Regions from separate parts of the Bradyrhizobium sp. WU425 genome, predicted to be linked through region 1. Evidence: riboswitches for the same ligand, from Rfam matches in the RefSeq annotation. Region 1 holds a riboswitch; the other holds the start of a gene.
What was found. A riboswitch is a leader RNA that binds a small molecule or an ion and turns the genes downstream of it on or off. The one in region 1 is predicted to bind glycine.

Region 1 (11,662 bases):
GACGATACGCCGTCCTGGCGTCTCGAGGAATCAGGCGTGAAGGATCGAGGACTGATTGAACTGCTCGCGGAATATGACACGGTCGAGTTTTGGCGAGGGCCGGAGCCAAATGCGCAATTGATCCTGCTCTGGCTGCTCGATCATTGGGGCCGCCAACACGATGCAAATCCCGACTTTGTCGTGCGCTCCCTGTTCTTGGGTGTCAGGGATGTCGACCCACCGCGAAGCGAACTCTACCCGCCGGCTGTTGCGATCACACCTCGTCAACTCAAATTGGCCAAGCGTGCATGGCGGGCCTATCGCGCGCCGACCCCGCAAAGTTGGAGGGATCTCTTCAAGACCAATTTGAGCTGTTTGCCACAACTCGCCCCTCACGTGAGGGCTCTGCTCAACGAACTTCCGCGTCCCGCCTCAGGCCTTGGAGCCACGGAAGCGCGGATACTCCAGCTCATCGCGCGAGGCGGCATGCAGCCTTTCGATGTCTTTCCGGGCCATCAGAAGTGCAACGGGCTGGATGTGTATGGTTATTGGGAAGTTGGAGCGCTGCTTGACGGCCTTGCGCGGTGCGAGAGGCCGGCCGTGTCGGGACTGGATCAAGGTCCGTTTTCGCTAGAGATGCACGACGATTCAAGTCAGTTCGATCGGTATGAGCGGTCGCAATTGACGCTGACCGAGTTCGGAAAGGCGGTGTTGGGAGGCGACCAGGATTTTCGCCGGCACAACCGGATTGATCGCTGGTGGGGCGGCACTCACCTGACCAACGAGCGACTCTGGCGGTGGGACCCCGAGACCCGCTCGTTGGTTGCGCCCTAAATGCGTGTTCCGTGCCGGAGGGTGGGTTAGCGAAGTGTAGCCCACCTCTTCCATTTCGCCAGAGACAGAAGTGGTGGGTTACGCTAGCGACTGCGCTTCGCGCAGCCGGTGGCTAACCCACCCTACAAAACGGTTACTCCGCCGCCTCCGCGTAATCGCTCACCGGCGGGCAGGAGCACACCAGGTTGCGGTCGCCATAGACGTTGTCGACGCGCCCGACCGGGCTCCAGTATTTGTCGGTGCGCGAGGTGCCCGCGGGGAAGCAGCCCTCGGCGCGGGTGTAGGCGCGCTTCCAGTCGTCATCCGCGATGTCGTGCACGGTGTGCGGGGCGTGGCGGAGCGGCGACGCCTCGATCTTGAAGCGGCCGGCCTCGACCTCGGCGATTTCCTTCCGGATCGCGATCATGGCATCGCAGAAACGATCGAGCTCCGCCCTGGATTCCGATTCGGTCGGCTCGATCATCAGCGTGCCCGGCACCGGGAAGCTCATGGTCGGCGCGTGGAAGCCGTAATCGATCAGGCGCTTGGCAATGTCGTCGACGGTGACGCCTGAGGTCGTCTTCAGCGCGCGGGGGTCGACGATGCACTCATGCGCGACGCGGCCTTTCTCGTTCTTGTAGAGCACCGGGAAGTGCGCATCGAGCCTTGCAGCCACGTAGTTGGCGTTGAGGATCGCGATCTCGGTGGCGCGCTTGAGGCCTTCGCCGCCCATCATCAGAATGTAGATGTAGGAGATGGTCAGGATCGAAGCCGAGCCGAACGGCGCGGCCGAGACCGGTCCCACAGGCGCTTTCCCATCTGTCGCGGGATGGCCCGGGAGGAACGGTGCGAGGTGCGCCTTGACGCCGATCGGGCCCATGCCCGGGCCGCCGCCGCCATGCGGGATGCAGAAGGTCTTGTGCAGGTTGAGATGGCTGACATCGGCGCCGTAATCGCCGGGCCTGCTAAGGCCGACCTGCGCGTTGAGGTTGGCGCCGTCGAGATAGACCTGACCGCCATGGCCATGCACGATGTCGCAGATCTCGCGGATGTGCTCCTCGAACACGCCATGCGTCGAGGGATAGGTGATCATGACGGCGGCGAGGTCGTTCGAATGCTTCTCGGCCTTGGCGCGGAGATCGTTGACGTCGACGTCGCCGTTCTTCTCGCAGGCGACCACCACCACGTCCATGCCGACCATCGCGGCCGAAGCCGGGTTGGTGCCGTGGGCGGAGGAGGGGATCAGGCAGATCTTGCGGTGCGTCTCGCCGCGCGCCGCGTGATAGCCGCGGATCGCGAGCAGCCCAGCATATTCGCCTTGCGCGCCCGAGTTCGGCTGCAGCGAGATCGCGTCATAGCCGGTGATGTCGCACAGCCATTTTTCCAGCCGCGCGAACAGCGCGTAGTAGCCCTTCGCCTGCTCAGGCGGGGCGAACGGATGCAGGCTGCCGAATTCCGGCCAGGTCAGCGGCATCATCTCGGTGGTCGCGTTCAGCTTCATGGTGCACGAGCCGAGCGGGATCATCGCGCGGTCGAGCGCGAGGTCGCGGTCGCTGAGCTTGCGCATGTAGCGCAGCATCTCGGTTTCCGAGCGATGCGCGTGGAAGACGGGGTGGGTGAGGAAAGAGGTCGCACGCTTGAGCGTCTCCGGCAGCGCCTCGCGCGTGGTGGCGTCGATCTCGGCGTATGCAAGCTGCCCGCCGAAGGCGCGCCAGACTGCTTCCACCGTTGCGGGCGTGGTGGTCTCGTCGAGCGCGATCCGCAATGCAGTTTCGCCAGCGCCGAGATTGATCTTCTCGGCCGCCGCGCGCGCCACGATTTCGGTACGCTTCGCCCCTGCATCCACGCTGAGCGTGTCGAAGAAGCTGTCGGACTGGAGCGCAAAGCCGAGCTTGCGCAGGCCGGCCGCCAGCACCGCGGCGCGGCGGTGCACATTGCGCGCGATCTGCGAAAGGCCTTCGGGGCCGTGATAGACTGCATACATCGAGGCGATCACGGCGAGCAGCACCTGCGCGGTGCAGATGTTGGAGGTCGCCTTCTCGCGGCGGATGTGCTGCTCGCGGGTCTGCAGCGCGAGACGGTAGGCCGGCATTCCGCGCGAATCCACGGAGAGGCCGACGATGCGGCCGGGCAGCGAGCGCTTCAGCGCATCGCGCACCGCCATATAGGCCGCGTGCGGCCCGCCATAACCCATCGGCACGCCAAAACGTTGCGCCGAGCCGATGGCGATGTCCGCGCCGAGCTCGCCGGGCGAGGCGAGCAGTGTCAGCGCCAGCAGATCGGCGGCGATGATCGCGAGTGCGCCCTTGGCCTTCAGGCTGGCGATCGCGGGCCTGAGGTCGCGCACAGCGCCTGAACTGCCCGGATATTGCAGCAGTGCACCAAGCACGTCGGTCTTGTCGAGATCGGTGAGGGGATCGCCCACGACCAGGGTCCAGCCCAGCGGCTCCGCGCGGGTGCGCATCACGGCGAGCGTCTGCGGATGCACGTCCTTGTCGACGAAGAAGGCCTTTGCTTCGACCCGTGAGTGCCGCTCCGCGAGCGCCATCGCTTCGGCGGCCGCGGTGGCCTCGTCGAGCAGTGAGGCGTTGGCGACGTCGAGCCCGGTAAGATCGCAGATCATGGTCTGGAAGTTGAGCAGCGCCTCCAGCCGGCCCTGGCTGATCTCGGGCTGGTAGGGCGTGTAGGCGGTGTACCAGGCCGGACTCTCCAAGATGTTGCGCTGGATCACCGCGGGCAGGATCGTGCCGGAATAGCCTTGGCCGATCAGCGAGGTGAAGACCTGGTTCTGGGCGGCGAGTTCGGCCATATGCGCGATCGCTTCGGTCTCGCTCAAGGGCTTGCCGAGATCGAGTGGGGCGGCCTGCCGGATCGAGGCCGGCAGCGTCTGCGCCATCAGCGTATCGACGCTGTTCGCGCCGACGGCCTCGAGCATCGCGGTGACGTCGCGCGCGGAGGGGCCGATGTGGCGGCGAACGAAGCTGGTGGTGTCGCCGTTGGATTTGCGGTGCGCGGTCATCATGGGTCCTCGCTTCAGATGTTCTTGTCGCCGTCATGCCCCGCGAAGGCGGGGCATCCAGTAAACGCAGCCGCTTCGGCTAGGGCCGATTGGCCGCGGCGTACTGGATCGTCCGCCTTCGCGGACGATGACACCGAATATGAGGTCAGAGTTCGCATCATCTCACGCCGTGTGGGCCTTGTAGGCGGCTTCGTCCATCAGACCGCCGAGCTCGCTCTTGTCGGCAATCTTGATCTTGAAGAACCAGGCCGCGCCTTGCGCATCCGAGTTCACCAGTGCGGGCTCGGCGGCGAGCGCGGCGTTGGTCTCGAGCACTTCGCCCGTCACCGGCGCGTAGACGTCCGATGCGGCCTTCACCGATTCCACGACCGCGGCGGATTCGGCCTTCTTCAGCGTGCGGCCGAGCTTGGGCAATTCGACGAACACGACGTCGCCAAGCTGCGATTGCGCGTAGTCGGTGATGCCGACGGTGGCGACATCGCCGTCGATCGCGAGCCATTCGTGGTCGGAGGTGTACAGCGTCGTGGTCATTTTCTCGGTCCTCAGCGTTTGTAGGTGTTTTTCACGAAGGGCATGGCGGCGATTTGCACGGCCAGGCGTTGGCCGCGCACCTCGGCGAAGAGTTTTGTGTCGATCGCGCTCGATGCGGTGGGCACATAGCCCATCGCGACCGGCGCATTCAGGCTCGGGCTGAAACCGCCCGAGGTGACCTTTCCGATCGGCTCGGCGGAGGTCGCATCCGCAAACAGCAGCGCGCCTTCGCGCACCGGCGCGCGGCCCTCGGTGCGCAGGCCGACGCGGCGGCGGGATGCGCCATGGTCGAAATGGGCGAGAATCTTTGCCGCGCCGGGGAAGCCCCCGGCACGCGCGCCGCCGGTGCGGCGGCTCTTCTGCACCGACCATTCCAGTGCGGCCTCGACCGGCGTGGTCGCGGTGTCGATGTCGTGGCCGTAAAGACAAAGCCCGGCCTCGAGCCGCAGGCTGTCACGGGCGCCGAGCCCGATCGGCATGACGTCAGGATTGTCCAGCAGGGCCTTGGCGAGCCGTTCGGCATCGCCGGCAGGAACCGAAATCTCGAAGCCGTCCTCGCCGGTATAGCCGGAGCGCGAGACGAAGCAGTCGAGGCCGGCGACCTTGTGCGGACCGGAATCCATGAATTTCATGGCGGGTGCTTCTGCACACAATTTCGTCAGCGCCGATTCCGCCTTCGGCCCCTGCAGCGCGATCAGCGCGCGGTCGGCAAGCGAATCGATCATGCAGTCGTCCGAGAGATTCGCGCGCAGATGCGCCTCGTCCTCGGCCTTGCAGGCGGCGTTGACGACCAGGAAGAGGTGATCGCCGAAATTGGCGACCATCAGATCGTCCAGAATCCCGCCCTCGGCATTGGTGAACTGGGCGTAGCGCTGCCGGCCCGGCGCGATCGCCAAGATATCCTGCGGCACCAGTCCTTCCAGCGCGCGGGCGGCGTCCTCGACCTTGCCGGATTTCGGCCTGAGTGCGATCTGGCCCATGTGGGAGACATCGAACAGGCCGGCTGCGTTGCGGGTATGAAGGTGTTCCTTCAGGACTCCGGCCGGATATTGCACGGGCATGTCATAGCCCGCGAACGGCACCATCTTGCCGCCGAGCGAGACATGCCGGTCGTAAAGGGGGGTGCGTTTCAGGGAGTCTTTGTCGTCGCGCGCAAGCATCGGGGGGCCCTCGGCGGTTCCCCGGGAACGATTTCCCGTGGACACCAGTCGAAGCCCCATCTGTCGCTGTGCCTGAGAGTATTATCCCGTCGGCGGACGCTGTCCGAACCTACCCTTTAAAAGGTCTTGGCCCGTCGGCGCCTCTTTCCAGATGCTGTCAAAGCCACGCGGTCCTTTTGCCTGAGAGTTTCCGGGGCGGTTGCTCCTTCGGCGCCGGCTACCAGTGCCGGTCTCTCCCGACGTGGCCGTACGATACAGATAGGTAAAGACCACAGGCCGGCCAAGCCTGTCAACGCGGCATCGGCGGCTTTCCAACGGATTACGCGACTGCGGCAACGCCTTGATCTGGCTGCACAGTTTCTGGACAGCCAAGCTGGCCTTGTCTAAAAGCGCATTGGCCCGCAGATATCAGCCCAAACTTGCGGTTTGGATGGCTGGAAGGCGGGTGCAAGCACACCCGATTGGATGAACATGAGCGGCGTCAACGAGATCAGGTCGACCTTTCTGAATTTCTTTGCCGAGAACGGCCACGAGATCGTGTCGTCCTCGCCATTGGTGCCGCGCAACGATCCGACGTTGATGTTCACCAATGCCGGCATGGTGCAGTTCAAGAACGTCTTCACCGGCGTCGAGAAGCGGCCCTATCAGCGCGCCACCACCTCGCAGAAATGCGTGCGCGCCGGCGGCAAGCACAATGACCTCGACAATGTCGGCTACACCGCGCGCCATCTCACCTTCTTCGAGATGCTCGGCAACTTCTCCTTCGGCGACTATTTCAAGGAGCGCGCGATCGAGCTGGCCTGGACGCTGATCACGAAGGAGTTCGGGCTCAAGAAAGACAAGCTGCTCGTCACGGTCTACCACACCGACGACGAGGCGGCCGGGCTGTGGAAGAAGATCGCGGGCTTCTCCGAGGACCGCATCATCCGCATCCCGACCTCGGACAATTTCTGGGCGATGGGCGACACCGGCCCGTGCGGGCCGTGCTCGGAGATCTTCATCGATCGCGGCGAGCACATCTGGGGCGGGCCTCCGGGCTCGCCTGAGGAGGATGGCGATCGCTTCCTCGAATTCTGGAATCTCGTCTTCATGCAGTACGAGCAGGTGACGAAGGAGGAGCGCGTGGCGCTGCCGCGTCCCTCGATCGACACCGGCATGGGGCTGGAGCGCATGGCCTGCATCATGCAGGGCGTCGACAGCGTGTTCGAGACCGACCTGTTCCGTCATTTGATCGACGCGACGGCGTCGGCGCTCGGAAGCGGACCGGACGAGAAGACCGTGGCCTCGTTCCGCGTCATCGCCGACCATCTGCGTTCGTCGGCCTTCCTCGTCGCCGACGGCGTGCTGCCCTCGAACGAGGGCCGCGGCTATGTGCTGCGCCGGATCATGCGCCGCGCGATGCGCCATGCGCAGCTGCTCGGTGCGCAAGAACCGCTGATGCATCGCCTGGTCTGGGCGCTGGTGCGCGAGATGGGCCAGGCCTATCCGGATCTGATGCGCGCGGAAAATTTGATCGAGGAAACGCTGCGGCTGGAAGAAACCCGCTTCCGCAAGACGCTGACGCGCGGCCTCGCCATTCTCGACGAGAAGAGCGCGTCCTTGAAGAAGGGCGACATGTTCGACGGCGACGTCGCCTTCACGCTGTACGACACTTACGGCTTCCCGCTCGATTTGACGCAGGACGCGCTGAAGTCGCGCGGCATCAGCGTCGACCAGGCTTCCTTCACCGACGCGATGGAGCGTCAGAAGGCCAAGGCGCGCGAGTCCTGGAAGGGGTCGGGCGAAGCGGCTTCCGAGGCGATCTGGTTCCCGCTGCGTGAGAAGCTGGGCGCAACCGAATTCCTGGGTTACGAGACCGAGAGCGCTGAAGGCGTGGTGACTGCGCTGGTCAAGGACGGCAAGGAAGCCACGAGCCTCAAGGCCGGCGAGACGGGCGCGATCGTGCTGAACCAGACGCCGTTCTACGCGGAGTCCGGCGGCCAGGTCGGCGACACCGGCGTATTGACCGGCGAGGGCGGCATCAAGTTCCGCGTCACCGACACCCAGAAGAAGCTCGGTGATTTCTTCGTTCACGTCGGCACATTGGAGAGCGGCGAGCTGAAGCTCGGCACCGCGCTGCAGCTCGAAGTGGATCACGGCAGGCGTTTTTCGATCCGCGCGCATCATTCGGCGACCCATCTCATCCACGAGGCGCTGCGCCAGGTGCTCGGCGACCACATCGCCCAGCGCGGCTCGATGGTCGCGCCGGATCGGCTGCGTTTCGACTTCGTGCATCCGAAGCCGATCACGGCGGAAGAGCTCGCGCGCGTCGAGGACATCGCCAACGAGGTGGTGCTGGAGAATGACGAAGTCTCGACCCGCGTCATGGGCGTGGACGAGGCCCGTGAGGCCGGCGCACGCGCCCTGTTCGGCGAGAAATATGGCGACGAGGTTCGCGTCGTCTCGATGGGCCGGACCGCGCGCGAGCGCGGCGCCAACGCACTCGGCTGGTCGGTCGAACTTTGCGGCGGCACGCATGTCAGGCGGACCGGCGACATCGGGCTGATCACGCTGACGGGCGAGAGCGCGGTCGCCTCCGGCGTGCGCCGCATCGAGGCTTTAACCGGCAACTACGCGCGAAAACACGCCAACGACACCATGGCGCTGGCGAAGACCGCGGCCCACGAGCTGCGCACCTCGATCGACGACGTCCCGGCGCGCATTGCCGCTCTGATGGAGGAGCGCAAGAAGCTCGAGCGCGAACTCTCCGACGCCCGCAAGAAGCTGGCGATGGGCGGCGGTGCAGCTTCGAGCAACGGCGCGGCCTCAGGTGTGCGCGAAGTCGGCGACGTCAAGCTGATGGCGCGCGCGGTCGAGGGCATCGAGATGAAGGATCTCAAGAGCCTTGCCGACGACGGCAAGAAGCAGATCGGCTCCGGCGTCGTCGCTATCGTCGGCGTCACCGAGGATGGCAAGGCCGGCGTCGTGGTCGGCGTCACCGCGGACCTCACTTCGCGTTTCAATGCAGTCAATCTGGTGAAGGTCGCCTCCGAAGCGCTCGGCGGCAAGGGCGGCGGCGGGCGGCCCGACATGGCGCAGGCCGGCGGCCCTGATGGCGCCAATGCGGCCGCGGCGCTCACGGCGATCGAAAAAGCCATGGCTGAACAAAAATCGGCCGGCGCGTAGGCAGGTGCGCCCCGTTCCGCGAGGAATTGGGCTTCGCGATCCCAATCTGAGGGATCGCCTCTACGAATTGCTGGAGCATGATCCGCTGGCCTACTCGGTCGGGTCGCGCTTCATCCAGCTGATCATCGGCGTCATCGTGCTCGATGTCGCCGCGATGATCCTTGCCTCGGTGCCGGAGCTGGACGCGCAATTCGGCGCGCTGTTTTCGGCGATCACCATCCTGTCCGTGATCGTGTTCGCGCTGGAATATGCGGCGCGGCTGTGGACCGTGGCGGGCCATACCCAGCGCGCAGCGTCCGCGCTGTCCGACCGGCTCAGCTATGTCTTCTCCGCACTCGGCATCATCGATCTGCTCGCGTTCCTGCCGGCCGCGATCGTGCTGGCCACGGGCCGGCATGCGACGCTGGCAGCGCTCGGCGTGCTGCCGTTCTTCAAGCTGGTGCGCTACTCGCCGGCGATGCGGTCGCTGCTCGCGGCCGTGCACGCGGAGCGGCGGGCGCTGATCGGCTGCATCGTCATCCTGATCGGCGCGGTGCTGACGTTTGCCTCGCTGCTCTATGCCATCGAGCGCGACGTGCAGCCGGACAAGCTCGGAACCATTCCGCAGGCGATGTGGTGGGCGATCGTGACGCTTGGCACCGTCGGTTACGGCGACGTCGTGCCGGTGACGGCGCTCGGAAAGTTCATCTCCGTCTTCACCATCATCAGCGGCTTTGCCATGATCGCGCTGCCGGTCGCGATCATCTCGACCGCCTTTGCGGAAGAGGTGAAGCGGCGCGACTTCGTGGTCACCTGGGGCATGCTGGCGCGGGTGCCGCTGTTCTCGCATCTCAGCGCATCCGAGATCGCCGACATCATGCGGCTGCTGCGGGCGCGCACGATCGAGCAGGGCGAGATCCTGGTGCGGCGGGGCGATGCGGCTTCGTCGATGTATTTCATCACCGCCGGCGAGGTCGAGATCGCGCTGCCGAACCAGCAGGTGCGGCTCGCGGATGGCACGTTCTTCGGCGAGATCGCGCTGCTGCATAAGACAAAACGCAGCGGCACGGTGACGGCGACACGCAAGACCCGGCTGCTGGTGCTCGACGCCCAGGACTTTCACGCCCTGATCGAACGCATGCCGACGCTGGCCGCGCACGTCCACAAGACCGCAAAGGCGCGACTGGAGGGCAGCGGTGACCTTGCGGTGGCGGAGCTGGCGCAGGCGGAGCGCGACGGCACCGACCGCTAAGCGCTCAGCCCTTCTTCAGGAAGACGTAGTCGGCTGAATAGGGCGCGCTCTTGAAGTCGCCGGCCTTGTCGCACGCGCCGTCGAGCTTGCCGCCATGGGTGTTGATACGCTGAACCGTGGTAACGGGCGTGAGGACGCCGCTGCCGCGGTGGGCGGTCACTTCCAGCTTCAGCCAGGGAATGTCGGCGGCGGTGGTACCCGGCGCATTGCCGGCGGCCTTGGCGGCTACGGCGCTGCCGTCGGCATGCTCCCAGTTCGGTCCGGCATAGTGACGGCCGATCGTCTTGCCCTCGGACAGCAGCGTCGCGATGGGTTCGCGAAAAGCCCAGGCGAGCTTCCCGTCGCTGCCGGCTTTGCACTCATAGACCTGCGCGCCCTCGGCGTGGACGCTGAGCACGATGCTCTCGCCGGGCGCGGCGATGGCGTCGGGAAGCGGGTCGGCGGCCACAGCCGGTCCAGCGAGCAGCAACAGGCAGGGGACGGCAAGCTTGATCGACATGGTCGCATCTCCGCGCAAAGGTCCAAATAAGCGAACGGGCCGCGTTTGCGACGCGGCCCGTGATGATGTCCGTCCCAGTCGGGCGAAATGCGGACGGCTTACGCCGCCAGCGCCTTGCCGAGGTTCTCGGCGACCTTGTCGAGGAAGCCGGTTGTCGAGAGCCAGCGCTGGTCGGCGCCAACCAGGAGCGCGAGGTCCTTGGTCATGTAGCCTTCCTCGACGGTGTCGACGCAGACCTTCTCCAGGGTGTTGGCGAACTTGGCGAGCTCGGCATTGTTGTCGAGCTTGGCGCGGTGCGACAGGCCGCGGGTCCAGGCGAAGATCGACGCGATCGAGTTGGTCGAGGTCTCCTTGCCCTTCTGGTGCTCGCGATAGTGGCGGGTCACCGTGCCGTGGGCGGCTTCGGCTTCCACCGTCTTGCCGTCGGGGGTGAGGAGAACCGAGGTCATCAGGCCGAGCGAGCCGTAGCCCTGCGCCACCGTGTCGGACTGCACGTCGCCGTCGTAGTTCTTGCAGGCCCAGACATAACCGCCGGACCATTTCAGCGCGGAGGCGACCATGTCGTCGATCAGGCGGTGCTCGTAGGTCAGGCCCTTGGCGTCGAATTCCTTCTTGAACTCGCGCTCGTAGATGTCCTGGAAGATGTCCTTGAACCGACCGTCATAGACCTTCATGATCGTGTTCTTGGTCGAGAGATAGACCGGGTAGTTACGCAGCAGGCCGTAATTCAACGATGCGCGGGCGAAGTCGATGATGGAATCGTCGAGGTTGTACATCTGCATCGCGACGCCGGCGCCCGGGGTCTTGAACACTTCCTTCTCGATGACGGTGCCGTCCTCGCCGACGAACTTCATCGTCAGCGTACCCTTGCCCGGGAACTTGATGTCGGTGGCGCGATACTGGTCGCCATAGGCGTGGCGGCCGATGATGATCGGCTTGGTCCAGCCAGGAACCAGGCGCGGCACGTTCTTGCAGATGATCGGCTCGCGGAAGATCACGCCGCCGAGGATGTTGCGGATGGTGCCGTTCGGCGACTTCCACATCTGCTTGAGGTTGAACTCCTTCACCCGCGCTTCGTCCGGGGTGATGGTGGCGCACTTGACGCCCACGCCAACCTTCTTGATCGCCTCGGCGGCGTCGATCGTGACCTGATCGTTGGTGTGGTCGCGGTACTCCATTCCCAGGTCGAAATATTGCAGCTCGACATCCAGGAACGGGTTGATCAGCTTGTCCTTGATGTACTGCCAGATGATCCGGGTCATCTC
Region 2 (11,662 bases), 3.6 Mb from region 1:
ACTCTCACAAGGTTCTCCTTACCGGCGAAGGTGCCGACGAGATATTCCTTGGACATAGCCGGATCTTCAGATTGCCCTTTGACCTTCATCGACTAGCGTTGCTGGCCGCTTTGCCAGATGTCATTGGCCGCCCGGCGCGGCGTTATGTCGGCTTTCCCAAGTTCAAACCGAACGAGTTCGAGTTCTTTCTCGCGCGCTACACCTACTTTCCTCAAGCGAGAAGTTGGTGCTGGCCACGTCAGCATGGAGAAAGGGAATCGTTCATGATGCAGGCCCGATCGATTTGATGATCAATGCCTACCATTCAGGCGGCGCCACTCCGGTCGAGCGCAAAATGCTATTCCTTGTACGGCGTCATCTACCGGCGCTGCTCGAGATGGTGGACAACACCACAATGGCAGCGGGGGTGGAGTCTCGCGTTCCCTTCGCAGACCACCCAATGGAAGTTCCTCTTCTGCTGGTACAGAGGGATGTTCCTGATCATTTGAGTTGTTGAGCGTTCGACGTCCGGACGCGACATGACGTCTCCTCAGATGGCTGTGGAAGAAGCTGGGCGAGGTCCCGTCCGGGGTAGGGACGCGCTGATTGTCATGAGGGCGATCGCTGTCCCCGATGACGAACCCTGGCGCGAGGGCGATCCACCAGGTGGTCAGCAAATAGTCACTGCCGAATCCCGCTATATTGCCCAAGCTGGACGGGGGCGGTTGTATCCCCATTCCCAGAAAGCTCAGGGTGCTTTCCAGGAGAACCGTCTCGGTGAGCCCAAGCGTCGTGCCGACCACGATGGTCGGTGCACAGGCTGGGAGAATATGCCTTGCGTAGATATGAACCCGCGAAGCGTTATAGGTCCGGGCCGCCGTTACATGGAGCCGATTGCGGGCCATCAAAGCAAGGCCTCTCGCGATGCGGGCTTGGCGTTCTCAGCCGTGCACGCCCACAAGACAGACGAAGGGTCCCAGCGAATTGCCAAATATCGTTATGACAAGAAGTGCGGTCATCATGAACGGCACAGCAGCCTGCACATCGACAATGCCATGACTCTCTCGTCGATCATGAAATGGACCCGCGGAACGGGATCAATTGAGCCGGTTTGTTAGTTGCAAACTGACCGCCCCTGATCACTTTCTATCACTCTGCCAGAGACTCTGTCTGCTGCTGTTGCTGTGGCATGTGGTCAACGCGTCAGCGTTGTCCACATGCCACAGCCTTCGCGGTGCGCATCCGTTCGCGCCAGAGCGCCATCGGCGCGCGATAGCCGAGCGCCTGATGAAGGCGGCGATCGTTGTAGAAGGCGATCCAGTTTGCGATCCCTGCTTTGGCCTCGCGGCCGTCGGCATAGCCCTCGACATAGATATTCTCATGATTAAGCGACCGCCACAGCCGGTCGATGAAGACGTTGTCCATCCAGCGGCCGTGGCCATCCATCGAGATCTTGATCCCTGCGCCCGCCAGCGCGCCGGTGAAGGCCGTGCTGGTGAACTGGCTGCCCTGGGCCGGTGTTGAAAATCTCCGACGTGCCGTACTTCGCCAGCGCCTCTCCAAAACCGCCACGCAGAACGAGACGTCCATCGTGTTCGACAGCCGCCACGCCAGAATCGCATGGTCAATTGCCCGATCTTGGCGTGCAGCTTTTCGATCTCGCGTTCGCGCGTTTCCTCGCTCTCCCGCCCGACACCCGCGTCAAAGGCCCGCGCCGCCTGTTCCAGAAGTTGTTTCTTCCACGCATAGATTTGGTTCGGGTGCACCTCACAGCGCTGAGCCAGCTCGGTCACCGTCGCCTGCTCCCGCGCCGCATCCAGCGCAATCTTCGCCTTCAGTGCCCCGTCCATTTTCCGTCTCGTCTTCTTCGTCATCATGCCCTCCGTCTATCAAACGGAGCGGCCCTTTTCCAACTTAGCCTCTGGTCCCCAAACCGGGATCCATTTCAATCAGTCCGCCAAGCTCGGCCGCGAGGAAGCCCAACGAAACGCCCAGCAGGGTACTGATGAAGGTCCCGCCCACCGCAACGAGCATGCTGATCTGGATCGAATATATCAAGCGAGCCAGGTCGTCCCGACCGAGCTCGTCAATGCCCAACAAATGGTCCAGCTACCGCCGAAGAATGGTGGCGGCCAAAGCCGTGCATCCAAGGAGATCTGTGCTGGAGGATAGGCGGAGATCACCTGTGCGGCAATCAACACACATCCGACAATCCATATCGCGGCACCATGGAGTCCCATTTGGGCTGCTTACGAGAGCGGCGTTGGGCTTTCGAAGAACGAAAGATGTTCCAAGTCCATTCATACGCCCAGGCAATGCTCATCTATGTCTCTGAGGAGTTCGAGCGCGGACCGAGCCAGGTGTAACCGAGATCGACGGCCAGGTTGGTGATGATCATCGCAGTGCCAGCAAGCAGGACAATTGCCTGCACCACTGGAACATCCCTGTTTGCGACTGAAGTGAGGAAGAGGTTTGTATACCCGGCCATGAGAAGACCGTCTCGACCACGGTAAGGCGGTTACCGTTCGGCCGATGAAGAGGCCAAGAATCGTCAGGATCGGAGCCGCCGCATTGGGCAATACGTGGTGGATCAACATCCGCCAGAACGGAATGCCGCGCGTAAGCGCAGCCGACACATGCCGGCTGTCCAGCGCTTCGCGAACGGCGACATGGGTGTAGCGGGCAAGCACGGCGGAGCTTGCGGGCGCTATGGTGACTGCCGGCAGAACCAGGCTGCGCCAGCTCTCCGCACCGCCGGAGGGGAACCAATTGAGGTGAATTAACAACACCAGCATCAGCACGATGCCCAGGCAGAAGCTGGGAAAGCACAGTCCCACGCCGGTTCCGATCGTGCACACACGGCCGATGAGGCTCGACGGAAGGACCGCGGCAGCTATTCCTACCGCAACGCCCGTCACCCTATATTGCGGCCTTCTGGTTTGGGGCACTAGCATTGCGGCAGCGCGGCCACCTTACAGTAAACTATCCAACAAGCAGCTATTTGCCGATCAGCCAGCGCGAACTTCGCTCGATGGGCGATGTAGCTCCACTAAATTCTCAAGCAACAAAGGGCCAATCATTTCAATCCGTTTTGAGCCACCAGCTGTTTCAGTGATTGTCGTCTCAACTCATCGAGGTTCACCGAGCAAGATGGCAGTGGGACATGTAGCCGGTGTCGTGTTGTCTTGTATTTCATCAGATCACCTGAAAGGCCGGCTTTGATAATACGCGCCGCATCAACAGGTGCCCCATCGGCCCAATAGGTTACTTCCAAATTGGGGTCGTCGTAGGAAAGCAGGACGCATGGAACGACGGCCAAACAGAGTCCGATCGCACAGAAGCAGCGATGGTGACCGTCCATGATCACAGAATGGCTGCGTTCAACTAAGATCGGCTCCGTCCACCTGCCCTCTTCCTTGATTGCCTTTGCCAGCAGCCTAGCTCGTTCAATGTCAATTTCTTCGGTGGGTCTCAGCCGCGTGACTTGCAGTTTGATTATGGAGTAGTTCGATCCAGCGTCATTCATTTAAGTAATCGCATCCCATCTTCGCTCCGCCACGGGGCGCTTGGATAAACACAAGCGATCTGCGAAAGAGCTCTGACGAGAATATGAGCAGGTATCGTGCCAAGGTAAGCAATTTTGAGGGCACTGATCGCAAGGCGCTGCGCCTTATATGTGATCGGAGGCCTGAAAATTACTGTCCGGCAATTTGCGTCTTCGAAACTCATATTATCGTAGTTCGGCCGCACTGTGGAGGCGAACATCCGGGTCAATAAGCAGCGCTTTGCGACTTTTGGTAATGCATTTTAGCGCGCCGGGGATGCACGTGAGTACGAACAAAGACTGGCGCGTTCGGCCCGGCACAGGTTGTCGGAAATCTTACGCATCGATTGTCTTTATTCTAACATCGACACGCCTGACCAGCATCGTATTGGATGGCGATGATTTCATAGAACGCTCTGTATCGCTCCCTCGAGAACGCAACCTCGAGCCATCTTGGTCCGTGCCTGTTACTGTTTTGCATAGTCGAGCCACTGACGTTCTAATTTCGGACCTCTGCCGTGAGCCTGTCGGTGCGACAATTGCGTCAAGTCCACAATCTGGAACAGCGAACCTGGCCAGGTGCGCGATGGTAGCGTGTTGTGGATCGGGTCGGGCGGGCGCTCAAGAACCGCGAGCGAATGGGTCTGAGCGACGGCTCGATCGCGCAAATCTCCTCAGCCGTCACCGCTCGGCGCTCGAGGCCACCCCTAGCCAGCAGTGCGGAAACCCGAGCTGCCGGGTCGAACTTGGTCTTGCTGTGACGGAAGTGCAGGATTCTTCTTTTCTCTCACACTCGACCGTGATCTCTTCATCCTGCGCCATCCGCATCGGATGAGTTCGCGCCCTTCGCGTGCTGTTGCGATTGTGTTCTCTTCGTATTTCGGGATGGACGTAGCGAATTGCGCCATCCACGACATCTTGTGCCAAGACGGTGTCGGATTGACGAGAAGCAAGGCTCCCGCCGTGAACATCAACTTGATGTCCTTCAGTACCGTGGACCAGCTGTTCCAGACCTCGGCGTTCGAGGCAGAGAGCCGGCCACCGTTGGTGAAGGGAGTTTCCACCGCAGCGCAGGCGTCATGGCCGCATAAAGCTATTGCGATAGCGGTCCAGCCTCCGGTCCGATCCTGGCCAGATCGAAACCGAGCGAACCAAAGCCGTGCAAGATTCCGCGCAGGCTGTTCTCAACGTCCAGCAGCTTGCTCTGCACCAGCTTGCGCGCCGTCAGCAGGGCTCGCACTTCCGTAACCCTACGCGGTAGGCCGCAGCGCGCTGATCTTTCCAGTTAACCGTTAGAGCTCGTCGGACTCCTCGGTTTTCGGCTTCATCGTCGCAGCGAGCACTTGGCGGCGTTTTTCGATGATGCTAGGGTCCTCTTTGTGGATTGCGATCAGCTCTTTGAGGTTCTCGATCCCCTCATCGGTGAACGCCATCACCCCATCTTCACCGACGCCCACGACCCATAGCTGGCCATCCTCGGGGTCCATTTCTTCGGCGACCTCGAACAGCCATTCCTCGTCTTCTCCAAGCATCTCGGCGACATGGCCGAGGGTAAACACGTGGCTGACTTTGTTGACGGGCCCCATCAAGCCGCCTGCGCCGCGAGGCCTTGCTGTTGCGCAATCTTCCAGTTCCAGGGCAGCAGCTCATCGAGCCTGTGGGCGGGGTGGATGGCGATGCGAGCGAGTACATCGGCAAGCCAGACCTGAGGATCGACGTCGTTCATCTTCGCAGAGACGATGAGGCTATACATGGCGGCGGCACGACGCCCTCCGCGGTCGGACCCGCAGAATAACCAAGACTTTCTGCCCAATGCGATGCCGCGCAGCGCTCTTTCGGCGGCGTTGTTCGAGAGACAGACGCGGCCATCGTCGAGGAAGCGTGTGAAGGAGCCCCAGCGCTTGAACATGTAGTTCATGGCCTTGGCCAGATCGTGACCGCGGGAGAGCTTGGCGCACTGCTCACGCATATAGGCTTCCAGATCGGCAACCAACGGAGCGCTCTGCGCCTGGCGGACAGCCTCTCGGTGGTCGGCGCCTTGGCCATTGATCGTGCGCTCGATTCCGAAGAGGGCGTCGATGCGACGCACGATCTCGATCGCAATCGGCGAGAGGGCGATCTCCTTCTTGCCAGCAGCCTTACGTCGCGCGTTTTCCTCAAGATCCGCCATGGCGAAGAACGGGCGCCGGGCATGCACCCAACAGGCCGCCTCCCTGATAGGCCCAGGACTTCGCGGGGGCTCGTAGAGTTTGGTGTATCCGCCGAAGGCGTCGGCCTGCAGGATACCGCTATAGTTGGCCAGATGCGCCTGCGGATGCTCGCCCCTTCGATCGCGCGAGTAATAGAACATTGCCGCCGGCGGATCTGAGCCGCCGAAGGGGCGGTCGTCCTTTACATAGACCCAGCATCGAGCGACATCGCACTTGCCCAAGGCCAGCACGGGCACGGTGGTGTCGTCGCCGTGGAGGCGTTCGGATGCCATGACGTGGGCTTCCAACAGACGCAACAGCGGCTCCAATACCGTGCAGCACGCTCCGACGGCGTCGGCTGCGGTCGACAGACTGATCGGCACGCCTTCCAACGCGTAACGCTCGGTTTGCCGGTTCAGAGGCTGATGCTGGCCGAACTTCTCATAGAGCAGCATGGCCAGCAGGCTCGGCCCCGCCCACCCTCGCGGGATCACATGGAATGGCGCCGGTGCCTGGCTGATCTTCTCGCAGTCGCGGCAAGAGAACTTCTCGCGCACCGTCTCGATTACCTTCCACTGACGCGGCACCGATTCCAGCGTTCGGGTCACATCTTCGCCGAGCTTGCGCAAGCGATTGCCGCCGCAGCATTCGCACGCCGTCGGCGGATCGATCACCACCCGCTCGCGCGGAAGGTGGTCTGGGAACGTGTTGCGCTCAGCGCGCTTGCGCGTAAATCCGTCAACCGTCTCGTCAACGCTGACACGCTTGCCGCCACCGAAGCTTCGGTCCCGCCGAAACGACACTCGCCAGGCGCGCCCGCCGCCGCCACGTGAACACCAAACTCGTCGAAATGCCGTGCCGCCGCGCGATCTCCGTCACAACCGCGCCGGGCGCCAGCGTCTCTTCGATGATCCGCATCTTATCGTCGCGAGACCAGCGACGACGACGCTCAACCCCGCCCAGGACCTCTACCCGCATCTACCGACCTTAAGGCTAGCCTTAAAGCTAGATCCTCGTCGGATACCTGCAACTCAACAAGGCGGCCCACCCCGGAGGAATACGCACTTCCTGCGCGTCGATAACTTGCAGTGCACCGGCCGTAATCAGGCTAGCCGCATCAGCTGCGCGATGTTGCGCGCGTCGTTGCGGTCCGACTTCACCGGCGTCGTGTCGAAGGCATCGTTTCCCTCCGGTGAGGGCCGCCTTGTTGGGTTAGTCCAATTGGTGCGTAACAGTCCTTATGGACAGCCATAAGCGCAGTACTCAGCTTGAACGGCTTGAGGTGGTCGAGACTGGTCGTCGTCGGCGCTGGTCGGATGACGAGAAGCTGCGGATCGTGAGCGAGAGCTTTGAAGAGCCGCGTGCTATATCGTCGACGGCACGGCGCCATGGCATATCACGTTCGTTGCTGATGACATGGCGTCGCGCGTTCGGGCCCGAGCCGATCAGCCCTCAAAGCGAACAATCTGGCTTTGCGCGGGTCATCCTGGCCGCTGAGGTCGAGCCGGCGGTTGCTGCCACACCGCCGAGTGGGCAGATGGTGATCGTAGTCGGCAGGGATCGTCGAGTGATTGTCGACGCCAGCGTCGATGCGGCGGCGCTGGCGCGGGTGCTGCAGGTTCTGGAGCTTCGATGATACCGATCTCTTCGAACGCCCGGATCTGGATTGCGACCGGCCACACCGACATGCGCAAGGGCATGCAGGGTTTGTCATTATTGGTGCAGGAAAGCCTTGGTCGTGATCCGTTCGCCGGAGATGTCTTCGTGTTCCGCGGACGCGGCGGTTCGCTGATCAAGGCCTTGTGGCACGATGGAGTTGGACTGTCGCTCTACGCGAAGCGGTTGGACCGTGGCCGTTTTGTCTGGCCGGCGACGGTTGGCGGTGTGGTGGGGCTGAGCGCGGCGCAGATGAGTTATCTGCTGGAGGCGATCGACTGGCGCAATCCGCAGCACACGTGGCGGCCACAGAGCGCAGGATAGGCTCAAAAAGTTCTGAGGTGCGGAAGAAAAGAGGCCTCAAATCGCCTCTTTTGTGATTCCATCGGGGCCATGGGTGACGACCTTGAATCGCTGCCAGACGACGTCGAAACGCTGCAAGCGGCATTGATCGTTGCACGGGCGGAGGCTGCGGCCGCCCGTGCCCGGCAGTCCGACGACCAGGCGTTGATCGCCCATCTGAAGCTGCAAATCGAGAAACTTAACCGCGACCGCCATGGTCCGCGCTCGGAGCGTACCGCGCGGCTATTGGATCAGCTTGAACTGACGTTGGAGGAGCTGGAGAGTTCGGCGACGGAGGACGAACTCACCGCCGAAATGGCCGCGGCCAAAACCACGAAGGTGGCGTCGTTCACGCGCAAGCGGCCGTCACGCCAGCCGTTCCCGGAGCATCTGCCTCGCGAGCGGGTGATAGTGCCGGGACCTGTGGCGTGCGCCTGCTGTGGCGGCGCGCGGCTGTCCAAGCTCGGCGAGGACATCACCGAGACGCTGGAGGTGATCCCGAAATCCTGGAAAGTGATCCAGCACGTCCGCGAGAAGTTTACTTGCCGTGATTGCGAGAAGATCAGCCAGGCTCCGGCGCCGTTCCATGTGCTTGCCCGCGGCTGGGCGGGGCCAAGCCTGCTGGCGATGGTGCTGTTCGAGAAGTTTGGTCAACATCAGCCGCTGAACCGGCAAGCGGAGCGCTATGCCAAGGAGGGTGTGCCGATCAGTCTGTCGACCCTGGCCGACCAGGTCGGCGGCTGCACCGCGGCGCTGGCACCCTTGTTCAAGCGCCTCGAGGCCTATGTGCTGAGCGCCGAGCGATTGCACGGGGACGACACCACGGTCCCGGTCCTGGCCAAAGGCAAGACCGACACCGGCCGGATCTGGGTCTATGTGCGCGACGACAAGCCCTTTGGAGGGCCGGCCCCGCCGGGGGCGGTGTTCTATTACTCGCGCGATCGGGCCGGCGAGCATCCCCAGGCTCACTTGGCCAACTACAGCGGAATCTTCCAGGCCGATGCCTATGGGGGCTATGGCAGGCTTTACGAACCGGGCCGCAACGCAGGTCCGATCCTGGAAGCCGCGTGCTGGGTCCATGCCCGGCGGCCGTTCTTCGTGATGGCTGATCTGGCCGAGAATGCGCGTCGCAAGGCTCAGGGCAAGAAGCCGGCAGTGATCTCGCCGCTGGCGCTGGAAACAGTCCGCCGGATAGACGCCCTGTTCGAGATCGAGCGAGGCATCAACGGCGAGACGCCCGAACGGCGCCGGGTCGTCCGCCAGGAACTGAGCGCGCCGCTGATCGCCGATTTAGAAGCCTGGATGCGCGAGCAACGCGCCAAGCTCTCACGTCGCAACGACATCGCCAAAGCAATGGACTACATGCTCAAGCGCTGGACCGCGTTCACACGCTTCCTCGACGACGGCCGCATCTGCATGTCCAACAATGCGGCGGAGCGTGGCGTGCGCGGCATCGCTTTAGGTCGCAAGTCGTGGTTGTTCTGCGGCTCGGATCGCGGCGGCGAGCGGGCGGCGGTGATGTACAGCCTAATCGTCACCGCCAAGATGAACGATGTCGATCCGCAAGCCTGGCTCGCCGACGTTCTGGCGCGCATCGCAGAGCATCCCGTCCAAAGGCTCGACGAACTGCTGCCATGGAATTGGCGCTCTGCTATCCGGAACGTTGATCAAGCCGCCTGAGCCGAAAATGACCCGCGCGCGGTCTTCGCCGGATGCTTACAAGGCATCGCTCACATGCGCGTCTCCAAAAGCTCGACTGCAAGGGCTAGCGGCCGAAGACTGTCGCCCGGCAGCCACGCCTGGCGAGGTGATAGGCCGTTGTGATGCCGGTAATTCCAGCGCCGATTACGGAAACGCAAGATGTATCGGGTGTGGTCATAGGTGTTACTTCCCGCCCACGGCGGGTGATTTGCCCCCCTCTGTCATTGGCCTATGGGCTTCATCGCACCCACTCACTAGGGCTACGACTTTCACCATCGGCGCAGAACTGCCGTCCTGCTTTTCAGAGCTAAACCCCGAAAAGCGGTACTTTTGTCTAAGCGTTTCCGGGGCGATTGCTCCGTCGGCGCCGTTTCAGCCTTGAAGCAGAAACGAACTCTCCCGCTGTTCCTGAGATTGCCCCGTCGATATCTCGAACGTTAAGCGTGGGTTACGTGCAGTTGCACATCAGCCCAAGAGAACATCCGACATTCTTTCAAGATCGCGCCAAAGTTCTTCAGCGCTTTCCAGACCAAGGCTCAGTCGGATATAGCTTCGGTGCAATTCCGAGGGCATTGCCTGCCGCTCGCCTGCGACAGTCATGGGGGCGACAATGCTTCGCGTTCCTCCCCAAGAAGCACCGATGACAAACGTCCTCAACTGGTCGAGAGCACGGTCAACTTTGCCGACATCGACGCCCTGCAGTAGAAGACTAAAAACACCGGAGCAGCCCGCGAAGTCACGCTGCCATAAGGCATGCCCAGAGAACGAAGGAAGAGATGGATGCAAGACCTTAAGACCTGACCTTTCCAAGCGATGCGCGAATAGCTCGCCAAGTGCGCCCGCGTGCCTTATCCGAAGAGCCATCGTTTGGATGCCCCGTAACGCCTGCGAGCAATCATCGGGGGATGTGCCCACCCCCAGAGCGCCCAAAGTGCTCCGAAAACGCGCATACAGATCAAGATCATCAAGAATGATCGCACCGAGAAGGAGGTCGGAGTGACCACCTGCATATTTAGTAAGCGCCTCGGCCACGATATCCACGCCCAGGCTTAGAGGTCTACACAGCAAACCAGTCGCCCATGTATTGTCGCATCCCAGAAGCGCGCCAGATCTTCTGCACCTCGCTGCGATGGCCGGGATATCGCAGATTTCCATCGTGGTTGAGCCCGGCGACTCAACCCAAACTAGCTTGGTTGCGCCAGGTCGGAACTTGGCGTCGAGGTCGGCGAGACGAGTCGGATCAAAGTACTCTGTATCGACTCCAAAGGACTGAAGGATTGTCCGCGCGAATAGCTTCACCGGAGGATAGACATTGTCGGCGATCAACAAGTGCTCGCCATGGTTCACCAGGCCGAGCATAACGGATGTTATCGCGCACTGCCCCGACGGCACGATGATAGATCGGCTTGCGGAATGAATTGCCGCCAGCTGGTTCTCCAACGTCCGGGTTGTTGGAGTTCCAGAGAGGCCATAGGTATAGCCATCCGGCGACCGTGTCGCACGCGCGCGATAGGCCGCTGCGTTTGGGAAAACAATCGTTGAAGCTCGATAAAGCGGTACCGAGAGACTAGCAAACCCTTCGAGCGACGCGGGGGGCGGAGCGACGCACAGCGTTTCGTTGTTGTTCGAGCTGATGTCCATGGGGCCTAATATCAAGCGCTTCTGCTTTTCTGCGCGGACCTATCGCGATACGTACCACCCGAAGAGGGCCGGCCGGCATCGTATGAACTGCCCGCGAGCGGCAGGTCTGGAGGGCTATTTGGGTAGTCTAACGATAGTCGATTCCGCAAAGCTATTTCGCTGTAGCAGGCGTTGCATCACGCTCAGGGAAGTCGTAGCTCATGATCGTTCTTGCGACAAAGCCTTCACGATTTTTCTGAGCGAGGCATTGATCTCGATCAAGTCGCGGAGTTATTTGTCCTCAGGTCGAAACTCAAAGGACGGACGCGTTGCGTTGATGTGAGCCAGCGCTTCGTCAAGTCCAGAGAACGCATCCTTCAATAGATCAACCGAAGCGAAGTTGCACCATTTCCCGGTGTCGAGATTCGAGACAGCGCCACGCCAGGTAAGGTAAGCATGCCACGCGCTTCATGTGACAGAGTCTGAGCGTTATCCATCACGATCATGCCTATGTGCGCTTTTGTGCCAATGCCTCCATCGCCTTCATATGATGCTTTTGACCTCCGCCGGGGCGCATCTGCGTCCTTGGTTGCAACCATTGGGTCCCTTTTTAGAATCTTCTGCAGCGCTA

Region 2: linked by a shared signal. The riboswitch ahead of BcanWU425_RS32555 (FAD-dependent oxidoreductase) and the one ahead of gcvT (glycine cleavage system aminomethyltransferase GcvT) in region 1 are both predicted to bind glycine.

The regions. Positions count from the first base shown of each region.
Region 1 is NZ_CP088089.1:3,135,257-3,146,918, forward strand. Features, by position in the region: gene BcanWU425_RS14920 (hypothetical protein) at 1-813, shown strand, start outside; gene gcvP (aminomethyl-transferring glycine dehydrogenase) at 947-3,811, opposite strand; gene gcvH (glycine cleavage system protein GcvH) at 3,974-4,342, opposite strand; gene gcvT (glycine cleavage system aminomethyltransferase GcvT) at 4,354-5,502, opposite strand; glycine riboswitch at 5,662-5,751, opposite strand; gene alaS (alanine--tRNA ligase) at 5,974-8,667, shown strand; gene BcanWU425_RS14945 (cyclic nucleotide-gated ion channel) at 8,672-9,898, shown strand; gene BcanWU425_RS14950 (DUF3455 domain-containing protein) at 9,903-10,397, opposite strand; gene BcanWU425_RS14955 (NADP-dependent isocitrate dehydrogenase) at 10,496-11,662, opposite strand, start outside.
Region 2 is NZ_CP088089.1:6,767,079-6,778,740, reverse strand. Features, by position in the region: partial or broken gene BcanWU425_RS32600 (asparagine synthase-related protein) at 1-287, shown strand, start outside; gene BcanWU425_RS37845 (asparagine synthase-related protein) at 227-496, shown strand; partial or broken gene BcanWU425_RS37840 (ABC transporter permease subunit) at 684-884, opposite strand; partial or broken gene BcanWU425_RS37835 (transposase) at 1,243-1,596, opposite strand; partial or broken gene BcanWU425_RS37830 (hypothetical protein) at 1,722-1,829, opposite strand; partial or broken gene BcanWU425_RS37825 (ABC transporter permease subunit) at 2,553-2,933, opposite strand; gene BcanWU425_RS32590 (ParB N-terminal domain-containing protein) at 3,056-3,505, opposite strand; gene BcanWU425_RS32585 (hypothetical protein) at 4,617-4,763, opposite strand; gene BcanWU425_RS32580 (hypothetical protein) at 4,816-5,109, opposite strand; partial or broken gene tnpC (IS66 family transposase) at 5,109-6,455, opposite strand; gene BcanWU425_RS37820 (transposase) at 6,463-6,630, opposite strand; gene tnpA (IS66-like element accessory protein TnpA) at 6,953-7,348, shown strand; gene tnpB (IS66 family insertion sequence element accessory protein TnpB) at 7,345-7,692, shown strand; gene tnpC (IS66 family transposase) at 7,762-9,390, shown strand; gene BcanWU425_RS32555 (FAD-dependent oxidoreductase) at 9,476-9,589, opposite strand; glycine riboswitch at 9,724-9,823, opposite strand; gene BcanWU425_RS32550 (trans-sulfuration enzyme family protein) at 9,877-11,052, opposite strand.